DNA from 3 places in the Rhizobium sp. N731 genome. Region 1 is predicted to be linked to each of the others. Evidence: predicted binding sites of a transcription regulator. Region 1 holds the regulator's gene; each other region holds the start of a gene.
What was found. Region 1 encodes PhoB, which activates phosphate uptake and scavenging genes when phosphate is short. Its sites were predicted from a motif close to TGTCATNNANCTGTCAT; they were not measured.
Positions count from the first base shown of each region.

Region 2: the regulator PhoB is predicted to act here: its motif matches at 2,704-2,720, upstream of AMK02_RS04895 (DUF47 domain-containing protein).
Region 3: the regulator PhoB is predicted to act here: its motif matches at 1,462-1,478, upstream of AMK02_RS00815 (DUF1045 domain-containing protein).

Region 1 is NZ_CP013601.1:543,022-547,231, reverse strand. It holds gene AMK02_RS02705 (GcrA family cell cycle regulator) at 403-936, shown strand; gene phoB (phosphate regulon transcriptional regulator PhoB) at 1,297-1,980, opposite strand; gene phoU (phosphate signaling complex protein PhoU) at 2,141-2,854, opposite strand; gene pstB (phosphate ABC transporter ATP-binding protein PstB) at 2,899-3,714, opposite strand; gene pstA (phosphate ABC transporter permease PstA) at 3,729-4,210, opposite strand, start outside.
Region 2 is NZ_CP013601.1:995,645-999,854, forward strand. It holds gene AMK02_RS04880 (D-alanyl-D-alanine carboxypeptidase family protein) at 1-565, shown strand, start outside; gene AMK02_RS04885 (pyrophosphatase) at 640-945, shown strand; gene AMK02_RS04890 (inorganic phosphate transporter) at 962-1,975, opposite strand; gene AMK02_RS04895 (DUF47 domain-containing protein) at 1,975-2,616, opposite strand; gene AMK02_RS04900 (NUDIX hydrolase) at 2,989-3,369, shown strand; gene AMK02_RS04905 (GNAT family N-acetyltransferase) at 3,402-3,893, opposite strand; gene tldD (metalloprotease TldD) at 3,910-4,210, opposite strand, start outside.
Region 3 is NZ_CP013601.1:171,915-176,124, reverse strand. It holds gene phnE (phosphonate ABC transporter, permease protein PhnE) at 1-77, shown strand, start outside; gene phnE (phosphonate ABC transporter, permease protein PhnE) at 85-1,428, shown strand; gene AMK02_RS00815 (DUF1045 domain-containing protein) at 1,570-2,265, shown strand; gene AMK02_RS00810 (alpha-D-ribose 1-methylphosphonate 5-triphosphate diphosphatase) at 2,279-3,418, shown strand; gene phnN (phosphonate metabolism protein/1,5-bisphosphokinase (PRPP-forming) PhnN) at 3,415-4,011, shown strand; partial or broken gene AMK02_RS00800 (GrpB family protein) at 4,030-4,210, shown strand, end outside.

The sequences.
Region 1 (4,210 bases):
TTGTCCTGCACGGACTCCGGCTAACGAAACCAGGTCCGAAAAATCAAAAATGCCGCCTTTCGGCGGCGAGCGGTACTATTTCCTTTTCGCGCTGCAATGTCAACAAAACTGCGGCCTTAGCGTATGCAGCAAGCTTGTACAGGGGCACTTTCGGCCTTCAACAGGCATTATTGCAGAAATGACACGCAGAGGAAGCAAGTTGGGGAAAACTTGAAATTCGATTCATCCGGATTCCCGCGACTCTTGTCACGGAGTCAGCCTCACACTAGGTTAAAGTTCAATTACTAGACTGCATGCGGCGGAACTAGTCACCAAAATTGATCAAGCGTTTCTTGTTTCGGAGGCTTCCGGGACAACGGTGAGGGATTCTGCCATCACCAACGCAAACGGTGGAGACAGGGCATGAACTGGACAGACGAGCGGGTCGAGAAACTCAAGAAGCTTTGGGCCGAAGGACTGAGCGCCAGCCAGATTGCTGCGCAGCTTGGCGGCGTGAGCCGAAACGCCGTTATCGGCAAGGTGCACCGGCTGAACCTGCCGGGTCGTGCCAAGGCCGGCGGCACGGCGACGGCGGCGCGCACGCCGAAGCGCCAGACATCGGCGCCGCGCGCGCCGAACTACGCCTCCCGGATCACCACCCGCACCGTTACCCGCCAGCAGGGCGCAACGATGCTGAAGGAAGAGATCGAGATCGAAACGGTCGAGGAAATGGAATACGTGCCGAAGGGCAACGTGGTCGTGCCGATTTCCCGCCGCCTCGGCCTGACGGAACTGACCGAACGCACCTGCAAATGGCCGGTCGGCGATCCGCTGAAGGACGATTTCCACTTCTGCGGCTGCGAATCCCCTGACAATTCGCCCTATTGCAGCTATCATCAGAAGCTTGCCTATCAGCCGATCAACGAACGCCGCCGGGCGGCAGCGCGCGTCAGCTGAGCGGGCGACATCGTCGAGAGTGAGAAACGGGCCGAGCAGCCCGTTTTTTGTGATTAGAGTGGGGAAGCGACCTTTGTGTTTGGCAGCAAAGCCGACCACGCATTCCGTCATCCCAGGGCTTGACCCTGGGATCCACGACCAGGCACTCGGCTTCGATAATTTCCCTGCATTTGAATGCCATCGCTCCTCCCGCAGCGCCAGCCGCATGGATCCCAGGGTCAAGCCCTGGGATGACGGAGAGGAGAGGTGGTGCCTGGATGACAGAGGTGAGGTGGTGCCCGCTCATACGCCGCGCCGGTGCAATGAAGGGCCTGGGAAAGGCTGCACCGGCGGGAACGCCGACCACACACTCCCTCAGCCTCAGGCCTCCATCGAATAGCCGGCGCCGCGGACGGTGCGGATGACGTCCTGCATGTTGGAGAAATTCAGCGCCTTGCGCAGGCGGCCGACATGGACGTCGACGGTGCGTTCATCGACATAGATGTCGTGGCCCCAGACGCCGTCGAGCAGCTGCGAGCGCGAGAAGACGCGGCCCGGCGACGACATCAGGAATTCCAACAGGCGGAATTCGGTCGGGCCGAGGCGGACTTCGCGGCTCTTGCGATGAACGCGATGGGTTTCGCGGTCGAGTTCGATATCGCCGCATTTCAACACCGAGGACAGCACCTCGGGACGGGCCCGACGCAGCATCGCCTTGACGCGGGCGACGAGTTCGGGGGTCGAGAAGGGCTTGACGACATAATCGTCGGCGCCGGTGGACAGTCCGCGCACCCGCTCGCTCTCCTCGCCGCGCGCCGTCAGCATGATGATCGGCAGCCGCTCGGTTTCCGGCCGCATGCGCAGGCGCCGGCAGAGTTCGATGCCGGAGACGCCGGGCAACATCCAGTCGAGGATGAGGAGATCGGGCGTGCGCTCCTGAAGCCTGATTTCGGCCTCGTCGCCGCGCAGGATGGTATCGACTTCAAAGCCTTCCGCTTCGAGATTATAGCGAAGGAGCACGCTGAGCGCTTCCTCGTCTTCAACAACTGCGACTCTCGGGATCATGCGTGTCCGTCTCCTCGCGCACAAGCCTTAAACCGGGACGATTTAACCAGGCGTCCTGCGCAAATTCAGAAATTGGCTGCGACCTCTTTGCGCGCCCCGAACGGGCGCGCACGCAAGTGACTGGTCCGGGCGGCGGGCTCGGGCGGCTCGTTCGGAACGATTATTCCGTCGCGGCGCCGACGGTGTTGGCGCTGTCATCCTTCGGACGATCGCCTTCCGGCTGGGCGCCCGTCGCCATGTAGTAGATCGTCTCGGCGATGTTGGTGGCATGGTCGCCGATGCGCTCGATGTTCTTGGCGCAGAAGAGCAGATGCGTGCAGCTCGTGATGTTGCGCGGATCTTCCATCATGTAGGTCAAGAGCTCGCGGAACAGCGAGGTGTACATCGCATCGATCTCGTTGTCGCGCTCGCGGATGGCGGTCGCCTTGTCGGCGGCGCGCGTCGTATAGACGTCGAGCACTTCCTTGAGCTGGACGAGCGCCAGCTCGGACAGGTGCTCGAGACCGCGGGCGAGCTTGCGCGGAACGCCGGTGCTCTGCACGGCGATGACGCGCTTGGCGGTGTTCTTGCCGAGGTCGCCGACGCGTTCGAGGTCGGCGGCGATGCGGATCGAACCCATGATTTCGCGCAGGTCGGCGGCCATCGGCTGGCGGCGGGCGATGGTGACGATCGCCTTGTCGCCGATCTCGCGCTCGGTGTGATCGAGGATCACATCGTCGGAGATGACCTTCTGCGCCAGCGCCGTATCGCCGTTGACCAGCGCCCGGACGGATTCGGCGACCATCTGCTCGGCCAGGCCGCCCATTTCGGAAATCCGCCTGGAGAGGAACTTCAGATCATCATCATAGGCAGAATAAATATGTGTCGATGCCATGGGGCTTTGTCCTCGAATAACGGGAAGGCTTCGGATTGCCGCAATCAGCCGAAGCGACCCATGATGTAGTCCTGGGTGCGCGGATCGTCCGGGTTGGTGAACATCTTGTCGGTGTCGTTCTCCTCGACGAGGTTGCCGAGGTGGAACATGGCGGTGCGCTGCGAGACACGCGCGGCCTGCTGCATGGAGTGGGTGACGATGACGATCGTGTAGTTCTCGCGCAGCTCGTGGATCAGTTCCTCGACCTTGGCGGTGGCGATCGGGTCGAGCGCCGAGCAGGGTTCGTCCATCAGGATGACCTCAGGGCTGACGGCAACGGCGCGGGCGATGCACAGGCGCTGCTGCTGACCGCCGGAGAGGCCGGTGCCGGACTCGTGCACGCGGTCCTTGACCTCGTTCCAGAGGCCGGCGCGCTGCAGGCTGGTCTCGACGATCTGGTCGAGATCGGCCTTCGACTTGGCGAGGCCATGGATGCGCGGTCCGTAGGAGACGTTTTCGTAGATCGACTTCGGGAACGGGTTCGGCTTCTGGAAAACCATGCCGACGCGAGCGCGAAGTTCGACGACGTCGATATCCGGATCATAGATGTCGTCGCTGTCGAGCGTGATCTTGCCGGTGACGCGGCACCCCTCGATCGTGTCGTTCATGCGGTTGAGGCTTCGCAGGAAAGTCGACTTGCCGCAGCCCGAGGGGCCGATCAGGGCGGTTACGGTGTTTTCGCGGATGTTCAGGTTCACGTCGAAAAGCGCACGCTTCTCGCCGTAGTATACGGAGACATCCTGTCCGATCATTTTATACGGGACGTTGCTCATCTTCTGATCCAGCGCCTTTTCAACTGCAGCTTCCGTCAGCATGTTCATGATATCTACTCCGTTTACCAGCGGCGCTCGAAGCGACGACGCAAGAGGATGGCGCCCATGTTCATGACGATCAGGAACAGGAGCAGGACGATGATGGCACCCGAAGTACGTTCCACGAAGGCACGTTCGGCCTCGTTCGCCCACATATAGACCTGGACCGGCAGGGCCGTCGAGGGATCGAGCGGCGTCGTCGGCGCATTGGCGACGAAGGCGACCATGCCGATCAGGAGCAGCGGCGCGGTTTCGCCGAGCGCATGCGCCAGCCCGATGATCGTGCCGGTGAGGATGCCGGGCATGGCGAGCGGCAGGACATGGTGGAACACCATCTGCATCTTCGAGGCGCCGAGGCCGAGGGCTGCGGCGCGGATCGACGGTGGCACGGCGCGCAGTGCGGCGCGGGTGGCGATGATGATCGTCGGCAGGGTCATCAGCGTCAGCACCAGGCCGCCGACCAACGAGGCCGAGCGCGGCAGGCCGATGAAGTTGATGAAGACGG
Region 2 (4,210 bases), 450 kb from region 1:
CGGCGGCCGCACCGCCCGCAGCCGCGATGCCAGGATGGAGGCACTGCTCGACCGCTATCTCGGCCGCGCCTCGTCATCCGGCGGCGCCAGGCTGATGGCGAGCGTCGGCGCCAGGGAGCCGGTCGAAGTCGCGTCCGCCGCCGAGGCTTCCGATGTTCCGGTGCCGGCGAACGCGCCGCGCCCTGACGAAGATCTCGCAGCGAAGAGCCTGGCTTATGCTGATGACGCCGTCGTGCCGCTGGAGCGTCCTGTCGCGATGGACGAGATCCTGAATGCCGGCAAGACCGGCAAGGCTTCGGCCGAGAAAGCCGACGGAACCTGGCAGATCCAGATTTCAGCGGCGCCGAGCGCCGATGCGGCGCGGGCGCTTCTTGCCCAGGCACAGTCGGAAGGCGGCGCGCCGCTGGTCTCCGCCTCACCCTATACCGAGGCTGTCGGGCAGGGGGCGAACAGGATCTATCGCGCCCGCTTCGTCGGTTTCGCCAGCAGGGACGCCGCCGCCTCCGCCTGCGATGCGCTGAAACAGCGTTCCTATGATTGCATGCTGCTGCCCGATCACAGCTAATCGCGGCCGCCATATTCCACTCTGGACAAGCAGCGGGAATCAGCGTCTCCTCCATAAACAAAAGGAGAACATTGATGCTGCGCCGTCTCGCCGACCAGTTCGAAGCCGCTTCCTCTGCCCATGTCGCCGCCAATGGCATCGAGCGAGATGCCGACTGGTTCCTGTTGAAACTGCAGGAGGAAATGGGAGAGCTCACCCAGGCCTGGAACCGGCTGACCGGTCGGGGCCGTGCGAAGGGCCGCTCTCCTGAGGATATCAGGCGCGAGCTGGCAGACGAGACTGCCGACCTGCTCGGTCACCTCATGCTGTTTGCTCGCCGTAACGACATCGACCTCGCCGCCGCGATCGAGCGGAAGTGGCGGTTTCAGCCGAGCAGGTAAGAAATCGGGAGCGACATCAGAAGATTTTGCTCAAGCCGGTCACCAGCCAAAAGGAAAGCGCCGATATTATCGCCGCGGCCGGCAGGGTGATGATCCATGCGATCACGATGTTGCCGGCAAGTCCCCACCTGACGGCGGACACGCGCCGGGCGGCGCCGACGCCGATGATGGCGCCCGTAATGGTATGGGTGGTCGAAACGGGGATGCCGAGCCAGGTGGCGCCGAACAGCGTCAAGGCACCGCCCGTTTCGGCGCAGAATCCTTGCATCGGGTTCAGCCGGGTGATCTTCGAGCCCATCGTATGGACGATACGCCAGCCGCCGAACAAGGTGCCGAGCGCCATCGCCGCCTGGCATGAAATCACCACCCAGAGCGGCACGTGGAAGCTGCCACCCAGATAGCCCTGCGAGTAAAGAAGCACGGCAATGATGCCCATGGTCTTCTGGGCGTCATTGCCGCCGTGGCCGAGCGAATAGAGCGACGCCGACACGAATTGCAGGAAACGGAAGGACCGATCGACTGCAAAGGGTGTTTGCCGGATGAAGGTCCAGGTCACGGCGAGGATCAGGAACAGTGCCAGGAGAAAGCCGATCATCGGCGACATGACGATGGCGGCGGCAGTCTTGAGAAGCCCGCTCCAGACGATCGAGCTCAAGCCGGTTTTGGCAAGGCCCGCACCGACCAGCCCGCCGACGAGCGCATGGGATGAACTGGAGGGAATGCCGAAGATCCAGGTCACGACATTCCAGACGATGGCGCCGATCAGGGCCGCGAAAATCACCTGCGGTGTGACGATCGCCGGGTCGATGATGCCGGTGCCGAGCGTCTCGGCCACATGCAGGCCGAAGAACAGGAAGGCGATGAAATTGAAGAATGCCGCCCAGAAGACCGCATATTGCGGCCTCAGGACCCGTGTCGAGACGATTGTCGCGATCGAGTTGGCCGCATCATGCAGGCCATTGAGAAAATCGAACAGCAGCGCGATGCCGATCAGGCCGACAAGAAGCGGAAGTGCAAGGGCGGCATCCATCAGACATTCTCGATCACGATGCCGCTGATCTCGTTGGCGACGTCCTCGAAACGGTCGACCACCTTCTCCAGCTCGCCGTAGATCTCGCTGCCGATCATATAGGCCATTGCATTGCCGGCGCCGTGCCGGCGAAACAGATCCTTGAGCCCCTGCTCGTGCAGCTCGTCGGAGCGACCTTCCACCCGCGTGACCTGCTCGACGATGGCAGAAAGCCGCGGCGCATTGGCGCTTATGCGATCAAGCAAGGGAATGGCCTCGGCAATGAGATTGGCAGCCTCCACAACGGTCTTGCCCATCTCTTGCATCCGCGGGTCGAAGCTGGTCTGCTCGAAGAGCCGGATGGTTTTGACGGTCTTGTGCATCATGTCGATCGCATCATCCATGGATTGGATGAGATCCTTGATATCTCCGCGATCGAAAGGCGTGATGAAGCTCCGCCGGACGGCCTGCATGACTTCGCGCGTTATATCGTCGGCCTGATCTTCCAGCCGCACGATCGTTTCGCATTGACGATCGATCTCTATGCCCGACAGCAACCTGTCCAGAGCCTGTGCGGCGTCGACGATCGTTCTGGAATGTTGTTCGAAAAGGACGAAGAACCGGTCTTCGCGCGGCATCAACTTTCGAAACCAACCCAGCATGGACACCTCGTGATCTTTGGTCTGCGCTATAGGCGCAAGCCGTCCTAAACCGTATCCCATTGAAGAGATAGGGGTGAATTTCAGTTTATGACAGATTTGTGACGGCGCCGCCCTTGAAGTAGAGATATAGTTGAGGAACATTGGCGGCGCCCCCAACCTTGTTCAGCGTCTCAAGCTTCTTTTTCACGCTTGATCTATCGCTCAGGAGATTACCACGGCTTCCGCCACCAATGATGGCCGGCCGGCGGCGGCTGAAGCCAATGCCGAAGAAAGCTAGATCCTATCTCGGCCGGCTGGCAGGCGCGACCGATCAGCTCTTGAGGGGGGAAGCAATCGAGCAGTTTGCGGCGATCTGTTATCGAAAAGTCGGCGTTGGTTGATATCCTCCTGGTCACGTCGCGCGACAGCGGCCGCTGGATCATTCCCAAGGGCTGGCCTATTGCGAAGCTCGCACCCCACCAGGTTGCCGAGCGCGAGGCTTGGGAGGAGGCCGGGGTGAAGGGTAAGGCCAGGAAGCGCCCCTTTGGCTTCTACACCTATATCAAGACGCTGGCCAACGGGGAGCGCGTTCCTTCCGTCGTTCAGGTCCATCTCTTGCAAGCCGAAAAAATTGACGAGAAGTTTCCGGAGGAAAAACAACGAAACAGCCGATGGCTCCCGCCGCTCGAAGCCGCTGCTCTCGTCCGCGAGCCCGAACTGAAAAGCTTGCTCGGCAAGGTTGAAAGAGCGGTGGTGAAGCCGCCTAAAGCGTGATGCCGAATGTCGGGATGGCTCCAGCTCTTTCGTCAGCCGACCTTGTAGCGATAGAACTTGCTGTCCACCGCCATCAGCGGAAACGAGCGGGGCAGGGCGCCCTTGGCGATCTCGGTAAAGCCGTTCTTCTCGTAGAAGCGATGGGCGGCGACGAATTTGTCCGTCGTGCCGAGGAAGATATCGGTAAGGCCGGCATCTCTGGCGTGATCGAACAGACGCTCGAGAAGCCGCGCCGCCACGCCGTGTTCGCGGCCGCGAACCTCGGCGGCGACGAACATCTTGCGCAGTGCCGCCTGGTTGTTGCCGATGTCCTTCAGCCCAAGCGTGCCGACAATCGCGCCGTCCTTGACGGCGACCCAGAACTCACCTTTGCCGGACTGATAGAAATCCGGGATGACCCTGAGATCCGGCTGGGCATCGGCTGTGATGTCGATGCCGAACTCCTCGCGCTGGATCGGCAGGATCACCGACAGCACGTCATCGGCATCGCCGGCGGCAAAAGGTCTGATTTCGATCTCTGCCATCATGAAATCCTCAGCCTCAGGTCTGCGTGCCGCCGACGGTGATCTGATCCATGCGCAGATGCGGCTGGCCGACGCCGACCGGAACCCATTGGCCGGCCTTGCCGCAATTGCCGATGCCGGTATCGAGCTTCATGTCGTTGCCGATCATCGACACCCGCTTCATCGCATCCGGGCCGTTGCCGATCAGCATGGCGCCCTTGATCGGTGCGCCGACTTTGCCGTTCTCGATGAGATAGGCCTCGGTGCAGCCGAAGACGAATTTGCCCGAGGTGATGTCGACCTGGCCACCGCCGAAGGAGACGGCATAGATGCCCTTC
Region 3 (4,210 bases), 370 kb from region 1:
TCGTCGCCGTCGACCAGTTCTCCGCATGGCTGCGCCGCCGTCTCGTCGGCGAGCACGCTTTCCTCCTGCAACATTGAGGCCGCCATGACGGTGATCGACGCCAACCGCATGCACGAAATCGAAGCGCGCTATCCGGAATATTTCCACCGCTCGTTCCGCCAGCGTTTCGGCGGGCTGATGATTGTCATCGCGACGCTGCTCTACGGCCTTTACGCCGTCTGGTTCTTCGACCTGCCCAAGCTTCTTGCCGAAGCCCACTGGGAGCGCGTCGGCATCTATCTCAGCCAATGGGTGAGCTACGATGTCCAGCCGGACCTCCGCATCCAGGAGGACGGCTCGATCGAGGTGCGTTATCCCCGCTTCTCGCCGCTCGGCGATAATCCGCATCCGGACTGGGTGGTCAACAATCCCGACGGCAGCATCACCGTTTCCGTCAGCGGCACCGGCCGCAGCGTCACCGTCTCGAAGAGCGAAACGATCGTGACTGCACACGGCGTCAGTGTGCCCGTCGACGTTTCGAGCGGCGCGCCTGAGGTGGTCGGGCCGGTGCCGAGCTGGATGACGGTCTATGACGACAACGTGCTCGCGGATCTCGGCTTTGCCGGCGACGTCAGCATTTCCGTCGACCGCGTCAAGGTCCGTAAACGCTTCCTCGGCTGGGCGAATTTCATCTTCGACACGCAATCCTCCTTCTTTGACAAGCCGGTCGGCGAAGTCATCGGCCTCATCGTCTCCGGCCCGCGCATCAAGCCCGACCAGACCAATCTGTCGCTCGCCTTCGATGACATCTGGAACAACAGCGAATGGCAGCATGGCGACGTCTGGACCAAGCTGTTCCAGACGATCGTCATGGCCTTTCTCGGAACGCTGCTCGGCGCGCTCGCCGCCTTCCCGCTTGCCTTCCTGGCGGCACGCAACATCACGTCGAACCGCATTTTGAACCAGATCCTCAAGCGCTCATTCGATTTCCTGCGCTCGGTCGACATGCTGATCTGGGCGCTGTTCCTGACCCGCGCCTTCGGCCCCGGGCCGCTTGCCGGCAGCGGCGCGATCTTCCTCACCGAGACCGGCACCCTCGGCAAGCTTTATTCCGAGGGACTCGAGAACATCGACAACAAGCCGCGGGAAGGCATCAAATCGACCGGCGCCCAGACGGTGCTCGTCCATCGTTACGGCATCATGCCGCAGATCGTTCCCATCTTCGTCAGCCAGACGCTCTACCAGTGGGAGTCGAACGTGCGCGGCGCCACCATCATCGGCGCCGTCGGCGCGGGCGGCATCGGCCTCAAGCTCTGGGAGGCGATGCGCACCAACGCCAACTGGGAAAACGTCGCCTATATGGTCATTCTGATCCTGATCGTCGTCTTCCTGTTCGACGCCGCTTCGAACGCGCTGCGCCACCGGTTGATGGGCACGAAGACGCACTGATCGATCGATGAGGGGCGGTGGCGGCGCTGCCGCCATCATCATTCTGTCACGGAAATCTTTTAGCCGGGAGCCTGCTTGCGGTTCGCCGCCAAATCACTGCACATTGCCCTCCCCGTTTCGATGATCCCCAGGATAAAAGCCTTGCGCTACGCCCTCTATTTCTCGCCGCCGAAGGAAGATCCCCTGACCGGCGCGGCTTCGCGCTGGCTCGGCCGCGATGCTTTCACCGGCGAAACCTATCCTGCACCCGACCATGAGACACTCGGTGCGGCAGAGCAGTTCGAGCTGACCGCCGACCCACGCCGCTACGGCTTTCACGCGACGATCAAGGCGCCGTTTTCGCTTGCCGCTTCCGTCACCGAAAAGGATCTCATGGCCTTCGCCGAGGAGTTTGCCGCCCGGACCCCTGCCTTCGAGATTCCTCAACTCGTGCTCGGGCAGCTCGGCCGTTTTTTTGCCCTTGTTCCGGCTTCTCTTCATCAACCTCTTCAGGATTTCGCCGCGAAGGTGGTAAAATCCTTCGAGCCGTTCCGCGCGACGCTTTCCGAGGCCGATATCGCGCGCCGCAATCCGGAGAGGCTCAGCGACAGCCAGCGCGCCAATCTGCAACGCTGGGGCTATCCTTACGTCATGGAGGATTTCGGTTTCCACATGACGCTGAGCGGCCAGGTGCCGGAGACACGTGCCGAGACGATGAAAACGGTCCTGGCGGAGCGTTTTTCCGGTTTCACCGGCCGGCCGCTTTCAATTTCCGGCCTCGCCGTCTTCATCGAGGAGAGGCGCGGCGCCCCGTTCAAAGTTCATTCCTGGCTGCCGCTTTCCGGCGCCAAAAGCTGAAAGACCTGACGATATGAGCAAAGAGACCGTCTTTTCCAACGCCCGCATCGTTCTGGAGGACGACATCCTTTCAGGATCGATCCTCATCCGCGACGGCAAGATCGCCGACGTCTCCGAAGGCAATTCGGTAGCCGGCGAAGATTTCGAGGGCGATTACGTCATTCCCGGCCTTGTCGAACTGCATACCGACCATCTCGAAGGCCATTACCAGCCGCGCCCGGGCATCCGCTGGCACAAGACCGCTGCCGTCCAGGCGCATGACGCCCAGATCGTCACATCGGGCATCACGACGGTCTTCGACTGCCTGCGCATGGGCGCGGACGAGGACGGCGGTTTCGAACATGGCGAGATGCGCGAGATGGCCGACGCCATTCAATCAGCGGAGAAGGAAGGCCGGCTGCGCGCCGAGCACCTCATCCATCTTCGCTGCGAGGTTTCGGCCGACAACGTACTCGAACATTTCGCCGATTTCGAAAACGATCCGCATGTGCGGCTGGTCTCGCTGATGGATCATGCGCCCGGCCAGCGACAGTTCCAGACGATGGATCAATACATCTTCTACTATCAGAAGAAGCGGGGCCTGAGCGACGAGGCCTTCGCCCGTTTCGTCGCCAAGCGCCAGGCGGAATCGGCGCGCAATTCAACCCCGCATCGCAATGCCATCGCCAAGGTTTGCGCCGAGCGCGGCATCACGGTCGCAAGCCATGACGACGCCACGCTCTCCCATGTCGACGAGGCAATCGACAATGGCGTGCGCCTTGCCGAGTTTCCGACCAGCTTCGATGCCGCCCGGGCATCGCACGAGCACGGCATGAGCGTACTGATGGGCGCGCCGAATATCGTGCGCGGCAAATCCCACTCCGGCAACATCGCCGCGCGCGATCTCGCCGAAATGGGCGTGCTCGACGTGCTGTCCTCCGACTACGTGCCGCTCAGCTTGCTGCACGCACCCTTCATCCTTGCCGACGAGGTGGAGAGCATCACCCTTCCGAAAGCGATCGCGATGGTGACGTCGACGCCTGCCCGCACCGTCAGCCTCGACGATCGCGGCCGGATCGCGACCGGGTTGCGCGCCGATCTCGTCCGTGTCCACCGCTCGCACGGCGTGCCGGTCACACGCTCCGTCTGGCGCCGGGGACGCCGTGTCGCATGACCCCGCACGAACCCCATGCAGCAGCCGGAGCCGAACGCGGCATCATGGTCGTCGTCGTCGGGCCGAGCGGCGCCGGCAAGGACACGCTGATGAATCTCGCTGCGCGGCGTTTTGCCGGCCGCGACAACGTGCATTTCGCCCGCCGCGTCATAACCCGCCACCGTGATGCCGGCGGCGAGGATCACCTTTCCGTCTCTCTCCAAGGCTTTGCCGCCATGGAGCAGTCAGGCTCCTTCGCCGTCTGGTGGGAAGCGCATGGCCTGAGATACGGCATTCCGGCCGAAGTCTCGGTGGCGCTGTCGCGAGGCCACGTCGTTGTGGCCAACGGCTCGCGCTCGGCGCTTCACCGCTTCCAGGCCGCTTTCCCGCGGCTGAAGGTCATCAATGTCACGGCCAGCCCCGACGTGCTCGCCAGCCGGCTGGAAGCGCGCGGCCGCGAGACACACGAGGACATCATGGCCAGGCTCGCCCGCGGCCCGCTGACCGTGCGTGGCGACTACGATGTGACGGAGCTCGACAATAGCGGCTCGCTCGAAGAGGCCGAGCAGAAGATGATCGCGATCCTGGACGGATTGCTGGCCGAAGTGCGCTGACCACGGTAGAGAAGCAGGATGCGCGCCATCAAAGTCGTCGATTACGACCCTTCCTGGCCGCTGCTGTTTGCTGAAATCAGCGTCGAAGTCTCCATCCTGCTCGGTGATCTCGTGCGGTCCATCGACCATATCGGCAGTACATCGGTGCCCGGCCTTGCGGCCAAGCCGAAGATCGACCTCGATGTCATCGCGATATCCG